2 regions of the Mesorhizobium sp. M1D.F.Ca.ET.231.01.1.1 genome follow, and region 1 is predicted to be linked to the other one. Evidence: predicted binding sites of a transcription regulator. Region 1 holds the regulator's gene; the other holds the start of a gene.
What was found. Region 1 encodes PhoB, which activates phosphate uptake and scavenging genes when phosphate is short. Its sites were predicted from a motif close to TGTCATNNANCTGTCAT; they were not measured.
Positions count from the first base shown of each region.

Region 1 (7,244 bases):
GTCGCAATCGCAGCTAACCGCGCTTCTTCGCGCGCGATCAGCGCTTGATACCGTGGATGGCCGTGGAGGGGCATCAAATCGGGCTCTCGCGTGATCCACATGAGATGTTTGGGCGGAGCTCTGCGAACGCAGGTCTCCAATAGATCGATAGCCTGATCCAGCTCGCCCATCTGGGCAAAGGCGCATGCAATATTGTGGTGGTCCATCACGTCATCCGGCTCAATCGTCAACGCTCGCGCGGCCCATTCCTTGGCGCGGGCTTTCTCTCCAAGGTGGGCCAATGCGATAGCTCCTATCGCAATGGCACGTGCGTTGTCGGGGTGCAGCGCGATCTCCCTTTCGACGCGCTCCAAAATCCGACGTGCAGCAGCCCTGAGTTCGTCATGCCGGCCTAACATTCGATAACAATCAGCCGCAATGCAGGGAGCCCAGTAGTCTGCTTCAAAAAGCCGGGTGGCGCGCTCGGAATGCTCGATCGCGTCTTCGTAGCGGCCGAGGTAATGGCAGGTCACGCCAAGGTTAGCCCGCACCTCAAACGAGTCCGGTTCCAGGCGCAGCGATTCCTGCTGCGCCGCCAGCGCCTCATCGAAGCGCCCCATCTCAGCCAGTGCTCGCCCCCTAGCAGTATGAGCCTCGGCCAAAGTTGGATCGATCGAGAGCGCCTTTTCGGCGGCTGATAAGCCCGGCTCTTCTGACCTTCCCCTGAAATGCAGGCCCGCCTGGCAGAGGGCGACCAAAGCCCAGGCGCGAGCGTAGTCAGGGTCGATTTCCAGCGCTCGCCGGCAAAAGCGAACAGCGATCTCCAGGTTTCTCGCTCCCTGCTGCGTCCGGTAATACCGGCTTTGGAGATAGAGCTGATAGGCCTCCGGGTCCTGCGTCGAGCGGCTCTCGATCGCTGTCTTCTCGGCTGGCAGCAGCCTAATCTTCAGCGCCGCCACGATGGCCTGCGCGATTTCGTCTTGCAGCGCAAAGATGTCTTTCAGTTCGCGGTCATAGCGCTCGCCCCAGACCTGGCTGTCCTTGCTCGCGTCGATCAGCTGCGCCGTGATCCGCACCCGCCCGCCAGCCTTGCGCACGCTGCCTTCGACGACGTAACCGACCTTCAGCCGCTGAGCCAGCTGACCTATTTCGACGGCCTTGCCCTTGAACGTGAAGGTGGTGTGGCGCGACAGCACGTTGAGCGTGGAGACCTTCGAGAGGTCGGTGATGATGTCCTCGGTGATACCGTCGCTGAAGTATTCGTGCTCGGGGTCGCCGCTCATGTTGACGAAGGGCAGAACGGCGAGGGAGGGCCCTCCGGGAATCAGGAGTGCCGGATTCACTTCCGCTCCTTCATCTTGGGGCGGGTCCTTCGCCGGGACCACTGGTCCGACGAACCGATAGCCGCGGCGCGGGAGCGTCTCGATCCAGCGCTCGCCGCCGGGTTCTTCCCCGAACACCCGGCGGAGTGCCGCGATCTGGGCAGTCAGGTTGCTTTCTTCAACGGCGAGACCGGACCATCCGGCATCCATCAGCGCAGCCTTGGAGACGGGTGCACCCGCTCGCTCCACCAGCACGCGCAGGAGCGCAACCGCTCGCTGCCCCAATGCGAGGGGCTCGGCATTTCGAAACACGATTCCCGTCTCGGTATCGAGGCGGAACGGTCCCATTCGGTGGATCATCACCATGGGCCGAAATCTACCCGACTTCGGAAACTTTTCCGAACTCTTTCAGGAGCATTTCGGGTCTTTCCGCCGGAGAAGGCAGAGACTGCATAAACATTTCCGGGAGGTTCGACATGACAACGAGTGTGAAGTCCCTGCCGCCATACGCAAGGCCGCATGCCTGGCGCCACTGGTCCTCTTCTGGTGTCGGCCGCGTTCTCGGCAAACTGGTGGGCTGGTGCCAGGATGAAGTATTCCGGATCGCCGTGATCGAGGAACTGAATAGGCTCAACGACCACTATCTCGAGGATGTGGGTATCGATCGCAGTGACATCGGTCCGATCGTCGATGCAACGGTGAAGCGCCTGCGGGAAAGCCGGAGGAAGGCTTGAGGCCAGGCGAGCCGGGCCTCATGCATATCCCCTGCATCGCCACTACTGCGGCATCGGCAACCGCCTGCTATTGAGTTCTGCCCCTGGAACATGATTTCGATCCATCGGGATGGCGGGGCTCTAGCCTAGTCTTCCCGGATCGCGTAACCCGCCCCGCGGATGGTGCGGATGACATCCGGCATGCGGCCGTTGTTGACCGCCTTGCGCAGGCGTCCGACATGTACGTCCACCGTGCGTTCGTCGATATAGATCGTCTCGCCCCAGACATTGTCGAGCAGCTGGCTGCGCGAGAACACCCGGCCGGGATGCCGCATCATGAATTCGAGCAGCCGGAACTCGGTCGGGCCGAGCCTGATCTCGCTCTTCTTGCGGTAGACGCGGTGCGATTCGCGGTCGAGCACGATGTCGCCGACCTTGAGCACGCTGGACAGCACCTCCGGTTTGGCGCGACGCAGCAGCGCCTTGACCCGGGCCATGAATTCCGGCGTCGAGAACGGCTTGACCAGGTAGTCGTCGGCGCCCGTCGAGAGGCCGCGCACGCGATCGCTTTCCTCGCCGCGCGCCGTCAGCATGATGATCGGCAGCCGTTCGGTCTCGGGCCGCATCCTGAGCCGCCGGCAAAGCTCGATGCCGGAAACCGCCGGCACCATCCAGTCGAGCACCAGAAGGTCAGGCACGTTCTCCTGCAGGCGGATCTCGGCCTCGTCGCCGCGGGTCACCACCTCGACCTGATAGCCTTCGGATTCGAGGTTGTAACGGAGCAGCACCCCCAGCGGCTCCTCATCCTCCACCACCATGATGCGTGGCGCGATCATATAGAGCTACCTTCGCTGTCAGGCCGCCGGCGCCGACATCGCCGTCTCGTCCTGTTTCGGACGGTTCGCGGGCAATTGCGTGCCGGTCAGCACATAATAGGCGTTCTCGGCGATATTGGTCACATGGTCGCCGATGCGCTCCAGATTCTTGGCGCAGAACAAAAGATGCGTGCAAGCCGTGATGTTGCGCGGGTCTTCCATCATGTAGGTCAGGAGCTCGCGGAAGACGGAGGTGTATTTGACGTCGATGCGCTCGTCGTCGTTGCGCAGCTTGGCGAGCGCCGTGGCGTCGCCCGCCGTATACTCCTCGATCACGCCCTGGACCTGGATCAGCACCAGCTGCGCCATCGAATCGATGGAGTGCGAAAGGTCGCGCGGCGCGGCGCTGACGCCGACCGAGCCGACGCGCTTGGCGATGTTCTTGGCAAGGTCCCCGATGCGCTCGAGGTCGCCGGCCATGCGGATGGCGCCGACCACGCTGCGCAGGTCGTCGGCCATCGGCTGGCGTTTGGCGATCAGCGTGATGGCGCGATCGTCGAGCTCGCGCTGCCGCGCGTCCATGATGGCATCGTCGGAGACCACACGTTGCGCCATCGCGTTGTCGGAGTTGAGCAGAGCCTTGGTCGACGCGCCGACCATCGACCCGGCAAGATCGCCCATGTCACGGATAAGCTGGCTGATCTGCCTCAGATCGTCGTCGAAGGAAGCGACCGTATGGGCCATGGTGATGTCCTCGTATGAACTCAGCCGAAGCGGCCGGTGATGTAGTCCTGGGTGCGCTTCTCGCGAGGCGACGTGAAGATCTTCTCGGTCCGGTCGAACTCGACCAGCTCGCCGAGATACATGAACGCCGTCTGCCGCGACACACGCGCCGCCTGCTGCATGTTGTGGGTGACGATCACGATCGTGTAGTCGGCCTGCAGCTCGTCGATCAGCTCCTCGATCTTGGCCGTCGACAGCGGATCGAGCGCCGATGCCGGCTCGTCGAGCAGGATGACCTCCGGCTTCACCGCCACCGTGCGGGCGATGCAGAGCCGCTGCTGCTGGCCACCCGAAAGGCTCTGGCCGCTGGCGTTGAGCTTGTCCTTGACCTCGTTCCACAGCGCCGCCCGCTTCAGCGCCGACTCGACCCGGTTGTCCATCTCGGCCTTGCTGATCTTCTCGTACAGCCTGACGCCGAAGGCGATGTTCTCGTAGATCGACATCGGGAACGGCGTCGGCTTCTGGAACACCATGCCGATCTTGGTCCTGAGCAGGTTGAGGTCCTGCGAGCGGTCGAGGATGTTCTTGCCGTCGAGCAGCACCTGGCCTTCGGCGCTCTGCTTCGGGTAGAGTTCGTAGATGCGGTTCAGCACGCGCAGCAGCGTCGACTTCCCGCAGCCCGACGGCCCGATGAAGGCGGTGACGCTGCGCTCCGGCAGCGACAGGTTGATGTCCTTCAGCGCCTTCGACTGGCCATAGTAGAAGTTGAGGTTCTTGACCTCGATCTTGGCCTTTTCGACGGCCGTCTCGGCTACGTTAAGGTCGGTGGACAACATCGGTTTCATCTGTCCTCTCTGCGTCCGGTAAGGCTGCGGGCGAAAATGCTCAGCCCGAGAACCGTCAGGGTGATTATGAGTGCGCCCGTCCAGGCCAGTTGCTGCCATTCCTCATAGGGGCTGAGCGCGAACTGGAAGATGGTCACCGGCAGGCTGGCCATCGGCGCGTTGAGATTGCTCGACCAGAACTGGTTGTTGAGCGCGGTGAACAGCAGCGGCGCCGTCTCGCCTGAAATGCGAGCGATCGCCAGCAATATGCCGGTGACGATGCCGGATAGCGCGGCACGATAGGCGACGGAGCGGATCACCACCCAGCGCGGCGCGCCGATGGCGGTGCCGGCTTCGCGCAGCGCGTTGGGCACAAGGTTGAGCATGTCCTCGGTGGTGCGCACCACGACGGGGATCACCAGGATGGACAGCGCCACCGCGCCGGCGATCGCCGAGAAATGCCCCATCGGCCGCACCATCAGCTCATAGACGAACAGGCCGACGATGATCGACGGCGCCGACAAAAGGATGTCGTTGATGAAACGCACCACCGTGGTGAGACGCGAGAAGCGCCCGTACTCGGCCATGTAGGTGCCGGCCAGCACGCCGATCGGCGTGCCGACGATGATGCCGATGATGGTCATCACGATGCTGCCGTAGATGGCGTTGAGCAGGCCGCCGGCGTCGCCGGGCGGCGGCGTCATCTCGGTAAAGACCGCCAGCGAGACGCCGGAGAGGCCCTTGTAGATCAGCGCGCCGAGGATCAGCGCCAGCCAGGCAAGACCGATGCCCGCGGCGATGACGCACAGCGCCATCATCACGGCGTTCTTGCGCTTGCGGCTCTGGTGGAGCGATGCGGCTGTCGACATCGGTCAGGCTCCCGTGCGGCTATCGATGCGCAACAGCATGTAGCGTGCGAGCGCGAGGATGATGAAGGTGATGATGAACAGGATCAGGCCGAGCGAGACCAGCGAGGACGTATACAGCTCGCCGTCGGCCTCGGTGAATTCGTTGGCGATGGTCGCCGAGATCGTCGTGCCCGGCGCAAACAGCGAGGCGCTGATGCGGTGCGCGTTGCCGATGACGAAGGTGACGGCCATCGTCTCGCCAAGCGCGCGGCCGAGGCCGAGCATGACGCCGCCCATGATGCCGACGCGGGTGTAGGGAATGGTCACGCGCCGGGTCACTTCCCAGGTCGTGCAGCCGATGCCGTAGGCTGATTCCTTCAGCACCGCCGGCACCGTATCGAACACGTCCTTGGTGATCGAGGTGATAAAGGGCAGCACCATGATGGCAAGGATGAGCGACGAGGTCAGCAGGCCGATGCCGTAGGGTGGACCGGCAAACAGGCTGGAAAGGCCCGGTATGCCGTGGAAAAGGCCGATGATGAAGGGCTGCACCGTCGTCTGCAGGAAGGGCGCGAAGACGAACAGGCCCCAGATGCCGTAGATGATCGAGGGAATGCCGGCGAGCAGCTCGACCGCGATGCCGATCGGGCGCCGGAGCGGGCGCGGGCAGAGCTCGGTGAGGAAGACGGCGATGCCGATGCCGATCGGCACGGCAATGAGAATGGCGATGGCCGAGGTGACGATGGTGCCGTAGATCGGCGCCAGGGCACCGAAATTCTCGGTGACCGGGTTCCAGGATTCGGTGGTAAGGAAGGAGAAGCCGAACTTAGACAGGGCCTCCCACGAGCCGGCGATCAGCGAGATCGCGACCCCGCCGAGCAGGACCAGCACAAGGATGGCGGAAAGGCGCGTGGCCGTCCGGAAGATCGTGTCGGTGAGGGCGAAGCGGCGCACCGTCGCTTCTCTGGTCCGCGTGACCGACGATGCCACGGCTTCGGAAACAGAAGTCATTTAGCCCCTCGCATTTCGAAAGAGACAGGAGGGCGCCGTGGCGCCCTCCTTATTCCGCAGGAATTACATGCCGGAATAGAGCGGCTTGCCGTTCGCGTCGACGATGTCCTTGCCCCACATTTCCTCGACGCTCTTCACCACCGCGTCGGGCATCGGAACATAGTCCAGCTCGGCGGCCATATCGTCGCCCTTGGCGTAGGACCAGGCGAAGAACTTGAGCGCTTCGGTCGTGGCCGCGGCGTCGTCGGGCTTCTTGTAGACGAGGATCCAGGTGGCCGACGTCATCGGCCAGGATTCGGCGCCAGCCTGGTTGGCCAGGATCACGCCGTAGCCCGGCTGCGAGTTCCAGTCGGCACTGGCCGCCGCGGCCGAGAACGCCGCAGCGGTCGGCTCGACCTTCTTGCCGTCCTTGTTGATCAGGTCGGTGTAGGTCAGCTTGTTCTGCTTGGCGTAAGCATATTCGACATAGCCGATCGCGCCGCCGGTCTGCGAGACGTTGTTGGCAACGCCCTCATTGCCCTTGGCGCCGATGCCGACGGGCCATTCCACAGCCTTGTCGACGCCGACCTTACCCTTCCAGTCCGCGCTGACGTCGCCGAGATAGTAGGTGAAGTTGAACGTGGTGCCCGAACCGTCTGAACGGTGAACCACGGCGATCGCCTGCGAAGGCAACTTGACGTCGGGGTTGAGCTTCTTGATCGCCGCGTCATCCCAGCTTGTGATCTTGCCGAGGAAGATATCGGCCAGCGTCGGGCCGTCGAGCACGAGTTCACCGGGCTTGACGCCTTCGAGGTTGACGACCGGAACGATGCCGCCCATCACCATCGGGAACTGCGCGAGGCCGGTGCCGTCCAGTTCGTCGCCCTTCAGCGGCGCGTCGGAGGCGCCGAAGGTGACGGTCTTGGCCTTGATCTGCTTGATGCCGCCGCCGGAACCGATCGATTGATAGTTGAGACCGATGCCGGTCTCCTTTTTGTAGGCGTCGGCCCACTTCGCGTAGATCGGATAG
Region 1 is NZ_RZOZ02000002.1:256,433-263,676, forward strand. It holds gene EN874_RS07600 (winged helix-turn-helix domain-containing tetratricopeptide repeat protein) at 1-1,667, opposite strand, end outside; gene EN874_RS33645 (DUF1127 domain-containing protein) at 1,778-2,035, shown strand; gene phoB (phosphate regulon transcriptional regulator PhoB) at 2,161-2,850, opposite strand; gene phoU (phosphate signaling complex protein PhoU) at 2,869-3,573, opposite strand; gene pstB (phosphate ABC transporter ATP-binding protein PstB) at 3,594-4,397, opposite strand; gene pstA (phosphate ABC transporter permease PstA) at 4,394-5,245, opposite strand; gene pstC (phosphate ABC transporter permease subunit PstC) at 5,249-6,235, opposite strand; gene pstS (phosphate ABC transporter substrate-binding protein PstS) at 6,299-7,244, opposite strand, start outside.

Region 2 (7,244 bases), on a different contig from region 1:
CGCTGGCTCGGCATGACCTTCGAGCCTGGACGGCGGTCGTCGTCCAGCGGCGGCGGCTGGTCGTCAGGCGGTGGAGGCTGGTCCTCCGGTGGGGGTGGTGGCGGCGGTTTTTCCGGCGGCGGCGGCTCGTCGGGCGGCGGCGGCTCTTCGGGAAGCTGGTGAGGACCATGGCAACGCGACCGATCAGCCCTGAGGACCATGACCGCATCGCCGAGGCGATCCGCGCCGCAGAGGCCAAGACCGCCGGCGAAATATATTGCGTGGTGGCGCAATCCAGCGACGGCTATTTCTTTCCGGCCGCGTTCGCGGCGGCTTTGGCCACGCTCATCGTCAGCCTTGCGGTCGCCTACGGGCTGGAAGCCTGGTGGCTGACCATCCGGCTGCCGCATTTCGTGCTTGCCGAGATTCTGGCGCTGAGCTGCATGCTGGTGCTGTTGTGGATGCTGCCCAGGCTGCGCATCCACCTGGTGCCGCGCCGGCTGCGCTACCAGGCGGCGCACGCCAATGCGATGAAGCAATTCCTTGCCCGCAACGTCCATCGCACGAGCGCGCGCACCGGCGTGCTGATCTTCGTCTCGATCGCCGAGCGCTATGCCGAAGTGGTCGCCGACAGCGGCATCGACGCAAAGGTCGGCCAGCATGTCTGGGACGGCGTGGTGCGGGAGCTCACCCGGCACGCCGGCGACGACCGACTCGCCGACGGTTTCGTCAAGGCGATCGAATCGGTCGGCGCGGTGCTCGCCGAGCATTTCCCAGTCACCGAAGGCGACACCAACGAGCTGGACGACCACCTCGTCGAAATCTGACCGAACCTGTCCGTAATTGCCCTGCTGGGCGCCGTTTTCCGGGCTTCCGATGCCGGCAATTTCGCTTGTGCGAAAGCGCGGGCGCGACAGCGCCGACTCTTTGCAATCGGGCCAAGCGGGTCTATGGTTAACAAATCATGAACACGCTGACGATCGACATCCGCAAAGCCGACCCTCGCGATGCAACCGCCATCGCCGAAGTGCATCAGGAAGCGTGGCGCGGCGCCTATTGCGGCATCATCCCGCACCGCACGCTGACGGCCATGATCAATCGCCGCGGCCCGGACTGGTGGGCGAACGCGATTCGCCGCGCGGCCACCGTGCTGGTCGTCGAGATCGGCGGCACGATCGCCGGCTACGCCACGATCGGCAAGAACCGCGCCCGCGAGCTCAGGCAGCAGGGCGAGATCTACGAGCTTTACCTGCGGCCCGAATATCAGGGTATCGGGCTTGGCAGCCGGCTGTTCAAGGCGGCGCGGACGCGCCTTGCCGACCATGGCCTCAAAGGCCTGGTGGTGTGGGCGCTGGAAGACAATCACAACGCCTTGGCCTTCTATGCCGGCAATGGCGGCCGCGACATCGCCGAAGGCGTCGAGGTCTTCGAGCAGAAGGCGCTGAAGAAAGTCGCCTTCGTCTGGGAATGACGGGACACCGTCAAAGCGCGTCGCGCCGCGACGCGCCTTGAGTTTCTGTCTCGATGCATGTCGTTCTCCCCAAAACCGCTGCGCACTTTTGGCCGACATGCATTACAACCCATCACAAACTGTGCGCTTCCAATAGCGTTCAGCACCATTCGCCGCATTGCACCATGACGCGTGTCCCGCTATCGATCTCACAAGATTGAGAGGGATTTGCGCCATGCGTATCGAAGCCGTGCCCACCGGGAAGAACCCGCCTGACGACATCAACGTCATCATCGAGGTGCCGATCGGCGGCGAGCCGATCAAGTACGAGATGGACAAGGAGGCCGGCACGCTGTTCGTCGACCGCTTCCTGCACACCTCAATGCGCTATCCGGGCAATTACGGCTTCGTGCCGCACACGCTGTCCGGCGACGGCGATCCGATCGATGTGCTGGTCTGCAACACGCGCGCGCTGGTGCCCGGCTGCGTTATCAATGTGCGCCCGATCGGCGTGCTGATCATGGAAGACAATGCCGGCCAGGACGAGAAGGTGATCGCGGTGCCGTCGCCGAAGCTGACGCTGCGCTACGAGAACGTCACCGAATACACGCATCTGCCGGAAATCACCCGCCAGCAGGTGCAGCACTTCTTCGAGCACTACAAGGACCTCGAGCCCGGCAAATGGGTCAAGATCGAGGGCTGGCACGATTCCAAATACGCCAAGAAGATGATCGTCGACGCAATCGAGCGGGCGAAGGCCAGCAAATAATCAGTTGTCGACCCGGCCGAAGTCGGGGACGTTGCCGATCAGCTCGCGCTTGTCCTTGCCGCAAGCAAAGCTCTTCGCCTTTTCGTCGGCGAGCCTGCGCGCCTGGTCGTTGGCCTCGGCATTGCCGGTGGCGAGCACAAGGCCGACGGTGCAGCCCTCATGCTCCTCCGGCTGCGCGACCTTGGCGACGACCAGCACCTCGGTCGGCTTGTTCTCGTTTTCGGGATTGCTGATCTCGCGGCGGTGAATGACGGCGAAGGGGATGGCCTTGTCGCCGTTGGTTTCGATGCGCCACTCGACCTTGGCTCCAGAGGAATTGAAGGCGGAAAAGCTTTCCCACACCGCGGTCATGTCGTCGGAGGGAAAGCCGTAGTAGACGGATTCGCGCGCGTCGTCGTAGCCGACCAGCACCGGATAGCCGCGATAGCCCGCGCAGGCGAGGCTCGCCCAGTCGCCATCGCCTTCTTCCGCCTGTGCATAGGTGACGCAATCCTTCTTCCAGTCGAGATCGGTGTAGGCGCTGGAAATGTCGCCGGCATGCGCCGCCGGGCACAAAGCGACAAGGCCAAGAAGGATCAGAAGCGCACGCATTGCGGGACATCTCCGGTGAAGGTCGCCGCAGCCTAGAGCAATTCCACGAAAAGTGTGAGCGGTTTCCGTCTGGAATTGCGTAAAAACAAGGAGATAGGGCGTTTCACCGTTTCCGTGAAACGGTGAAACGCGCTAGCGTCAATCGCTATTTCTTCAAGCTGGCTTCGATCAGCAGATCGGCGTTGCGGGCGACCGACGCCGCCGGTCCGCCGAGGCCGAACAACTGGCCGCTGATGTAGGCGCCCTCGATCAACAGCAGCAGCCCGTCGCCGAGCGTGTCGGCATCCGCCGCGCCCATCGCCGCCGCCATGGCGCGCAGGCGACGGCGCAGTTCGACTTTGTTGTTCTCGCTCACCACCCGCGCGGGATGCCCGTGCTCGGGATACTCGACCGCCGCATTGGTCATGCCGCAGCCGCGATAGTCCGGCTTCTGCGTGCGCTTGCCGACGCGGGTGAGGAAGGCGACGATCTGGGCGCGCGGATTGCCGGGATGCGCGTCGACGGCTTCGTCGAAACGCTGCCAGAATTCCAGGTCATACTTGCGCAGATAAGAGGCGGCGAGCTCGTCCTTGGACGGGAAGGTGCGGTAGAGGCTGGGCTTGGTGACGCCGGCGCGCTTGACGATCTCGTCGACGCCGATCGCGCGGATACCTTCGCGATAGAACAGGTCGCGCGCCACGTCGAGGATCTTGTCGGCGGCCTTCGGCGCCGCGGGAGCCTTGTTGACCGACGCTTCAATTTTTTTGTCCGATGACATCCAACAAACCCGCTTGACAATGTTACTGACCGGTACGTATGTATGGCATTATCCATTGCAACGTACCGGTCAGTAACATGATAGCTCAGTTCCGCCCGTTTGGCCAGCGCTACGCCTTTGTCGTCGTTGCAGTCATTTTCCTGTGCCTGCTGATAGCCGCCGGGCTGCGATCCGCGCCCTCGGTCATGATGCTGCCGCTGGAGGAGAGCTTCGGCTGGCGGCGCGATGTCGTCTCGCTGGCTGCCGCCATCGGTATCTTCCTCTATGGCCTGACCGGGCCGTTTGCCGCCGCGCTGATGGAGCGGATCGGCCTGCGCCGCACGTTGCTTGCATCGCTGCTGGTGATGTCGGGCTCGACGGCGCTCAGCCTGCTGATGACCAAGCCATGGCATCTGCTGATCACATGGGGCGTGTTTTCCGGCATCGGCTCGGGTGCGGTCGCAACAGTGCTCGGCGCCACCATCGTCAATCGCTGGTTCAAGACCAATCGCGGCCTGGTGATGGGGCTGATGTCAGCCTCAAGCGCCACCGGCCTGCTGGTATTCCTGCCGCTGCTCGCCTCGTTGGCCCAGGCGGGCGGCTGGAAGCCGGTCGCCATCGCCATCGCTATCGCCACCGCCGCCCTGGTGCCGCTGGTCTATCTGCTGGTGCCGGAGCGCCCGGCCTCGATCGGCCAGGTGCGCTATGGCGCCGACGCCGACGATGTGCCGCCGGTGTCGCCGGCCTCGCAAGGCAATTTCCTGGCGCATACGCTCAACACGCTGCGCCGCGCCGCCGGCACGCGCGTGTTCTGGTACCTGTTCGCCACCTTCTTCATCTGCGGCTTCACCACCAACGGTCTCGTTGGCACGCATCTCATCTCCTTCTGCGGCGACATGGGGATCGGCGAGGTGCAGGCGGCCGGCTTGTTGTCGCTGATGGGCATTTTCGACCTGATCGGCACGACGCTGTCCGGCTGGCTCACCGACCGCTTCGACCCGCGCAAGCTGCTCGGCGTCTACTATGCGATCCGCGGACTGTCGCTGATCTACCTGCCCTATTCCGGCTTCTCGGCGGTCAGCCTGATCATCTTCGCCGTGCTCTATGGGCTCGACTGGATCGCCACCGTGCCGCCGACGCTGCGGCTCGCCAACGAAGCCTTCGGCGACCGCAGCGGCCCGATCGTGTTCGGCTGGATCGTCGCCGGCCACCAGGTGGGCGCAGCCGCGGCTGCTGCCTTCGGCGGCACCATGCGCGAGCTGCAGGGCAACTACGAGCTCGCCTTCCTGATCGCCGGCATGACGGGCATCGCGGCGGCCTGTATCTCGCTGCTGATCAACACGAGCAGGCCGGCCTTCGAGCCGGAGCCGCAGGCGGCTTGAGGGTGCGGCCTCAGCTTCTCCCACAAGAAGGGGAGAAGGAAGAGCTGGATTGTTATCAAAACTTCATGGTTCCGATATGCGCCTGAAACATTGAGGCGAGAGCTTGGCGGTCCCGTTCAATGCCATCCGGAGACAGCCATGAACAAGCTCTCATTGACCCGCCGCGCTTTCGTCACTTCGGCCAGCGCCTTTGGCCTTGTCGGCGCCTCCGGCCTCGCGCTGCCCTATTATTCCCGCGCCAGCCAGCGCCCGGCCTTCACCCACGGCGTCCAGTCCGGCGATGTCGACGCCACCTCCGGCATGGTCTGGACGCGCACCGATCGCCCGGCGCGCGTCATGTATGAAGTGTCGACGACGGAAAGCTTCACTGACGCGACAAAGCTGGCGCCGCTCGATACCTCGCCCGCCAGCGACTACACCGTGAAGCGGCTGCTCACCGACCTCGCCGCCGACCAGGATATCTTCTACCGCATGGTCGCCGCCGATCTTTCCGACATCAATGCCGTCTCCGAGCCGATCGTCGGCCGCTTCCGCACCGCGCCGGCCTCGAAGCGCGACGTGCGCTTCGCCTGGTCCGGCGACACCGCCGGACAGGGCTGGGGCATCGACGAGACTGGCATGAAGACCTATTCCACCATCGCCAAGCACACGCCTGACTTCTTCCTGCATTCCGGCGACACGATCTATGCCGACGGCGCGATGAAGGACGAGGTCGACCTGCCCGGCGGCGGCAAATGGAAGAACGTCGTCATGATCGACGGCAAACGCAAGGTCGCCGAGACGCTGGACGAGTACCGCGACCAGTGGAAGTACAACATGTTGGACAAGCATGTGCTTGGCCTCTCCGCCATCTGCCCGACCTTCTACCAGTGGGACGACCACGAGGTGCTGAACAACTGGTCGGATTCGAAGGACCTGACCGCCGACAACCGCTACACGGAAAAGTCCGTCCATGTGCTGGCGGCCCGCGCGGCGCGCGCCTTCCACGAGATGACGACCATCCGTTACGAGCCGTCGGAGCCCGGCCGCGTCTACCGCAAGATCGCCCATGGGCCGCTGCTCGACGTCTTCTTCCTCGACATGCGCTCCTATCGCGGGCCGAACGGTCCGGACATGGAGGAAACGCTGACGCCGAAGTCGCGCATGCTCGGCGAGCAGCAGACCAAGTGGCTGAAGCGGGAACTGGCGAATTCCAAGGCGACGTGGAAGATCATCGCCGCCGACATGCCTCTTGGCCTGGTCGTATGGAACGACGCCACCAAGAAGGCCGGCGCCGAGGCGGTCAGCAATGGCGACAATGGCGCGCCGAAGGGCCGCGAGCTCGAATTCGCCGATCTGCTGCGTTACATCAAGAACGCCGGCATCACCAACACGGTATGGCTCACCGCCGACGTGCACTACACGGCGGCGCATTACTACAACCCCGACAAGGCGCAGTTCCAGGATTTCAACCCGTTCTGGGAATTTGTCTCCGGCCCGATCCATGCCGGCACATTCGGCCCCAACGACCTCGACATGACGTTCGGGCCGGAGCTGAAGTTCATCAAGGCGCCGACCGCCGAGCAGGGCCAGAACCTGCCGCCGTCCGCCGGGCTGCAGTTCTTCGGGCTGGTCGATATTTCCGGCGCCACCGAGCAGCTCACCGTGCGGCTGATGGATCGCGACGACAACGAACTCTACAAGGTGACGTTGGACCCGGTGCGCTCGGCTTGAGGCTCTTTTCCTGGGAGACGACGACCGCGGAAGCGGTCGTCAATCCGGATAGCAGGTCGCCGGAACGTTCGGCCAGACGGCTGTATCGCAGTTGGCGGCCTTCTGGCGCTGCTTGAAGGCGGCGCTGACCGGGCCGGTGACGATCGGGTCGACACCGTCAGGGGCGTCGGCGAACATCTGCTGCGCGGTCTTGACGTCAGGCGGTGAGATCGGGTCAGCTTCCCTCAGAACCGTCGCCGACTGCGCCACACCGGCCGCAAGCAGAACGCCAAGCGCCGCCCATGCCAAAACCGGACGCAATCTGGACATCTGATCGGTCATGAACATCGAACTGCTTAAACCCTTCAAAGGTTCCGCCTTGGTTAATGGAATCATTTCACCCCAAGACGTTTAAGAATCAGTGACCATGTATTTGGGGTGGGGCCTCCCCTTTCGCAATTGCGAAAAACCTTGTATGAGCCGCGCAACCGAAAAAGGCGGCGCTTTTGGGCCTGCCGCCTGCAACGCTCCCGAGACCAGACAATGAACCTCCGCAATATCGCGATCATCGCGCATGTCGACCATGGGAAAACCACGCTCGTCGACCAGCTCCTGAAACAGTCCGGCGCCTTCCGCGACAACCAG
Region 2 is NZ_RZOZ02000008.1:264,034-271,277, forward strand. It holds gene EN874_RS22040 (YgcG family protein) at 1-162, shown strand, start outside; gene EN874_RS22045 (TPM domain-containing protein) at 168-806, shown strand; gene EN874_RS22050 (GNAT family N-acetyltransferase) at 944-1,450, shown strand; gene ppa (inorganic diphosphatase) at 1,665-2,198, shown strand; gene EN874_RS22060 (hypothetical protein) at 2,199-2,789, opposite strand; gene EN874_RS22065 (TetR/AcrR family transcriptional regulator) at 2,935-3,546, opposite strand; gene EN874_RS22070 (MFS transporter) at 3,624-4,907, shown strand; gene EN874_RS22075 (alkaline phosphatase) at 5,046-6,620, shown strand; gene EN874_RS22080 (hypothetical protein) at 6,660-6,941, opposite strand; gene typA (translational GTPase TypA) at 7,143-7,244, shown strand, end outside.
Region 2: a site for PhoB is predicted at 4,958-4,974, ahead of EN874_RS22075 (alkaline phosphatase). Genes of this name have one in related genera too.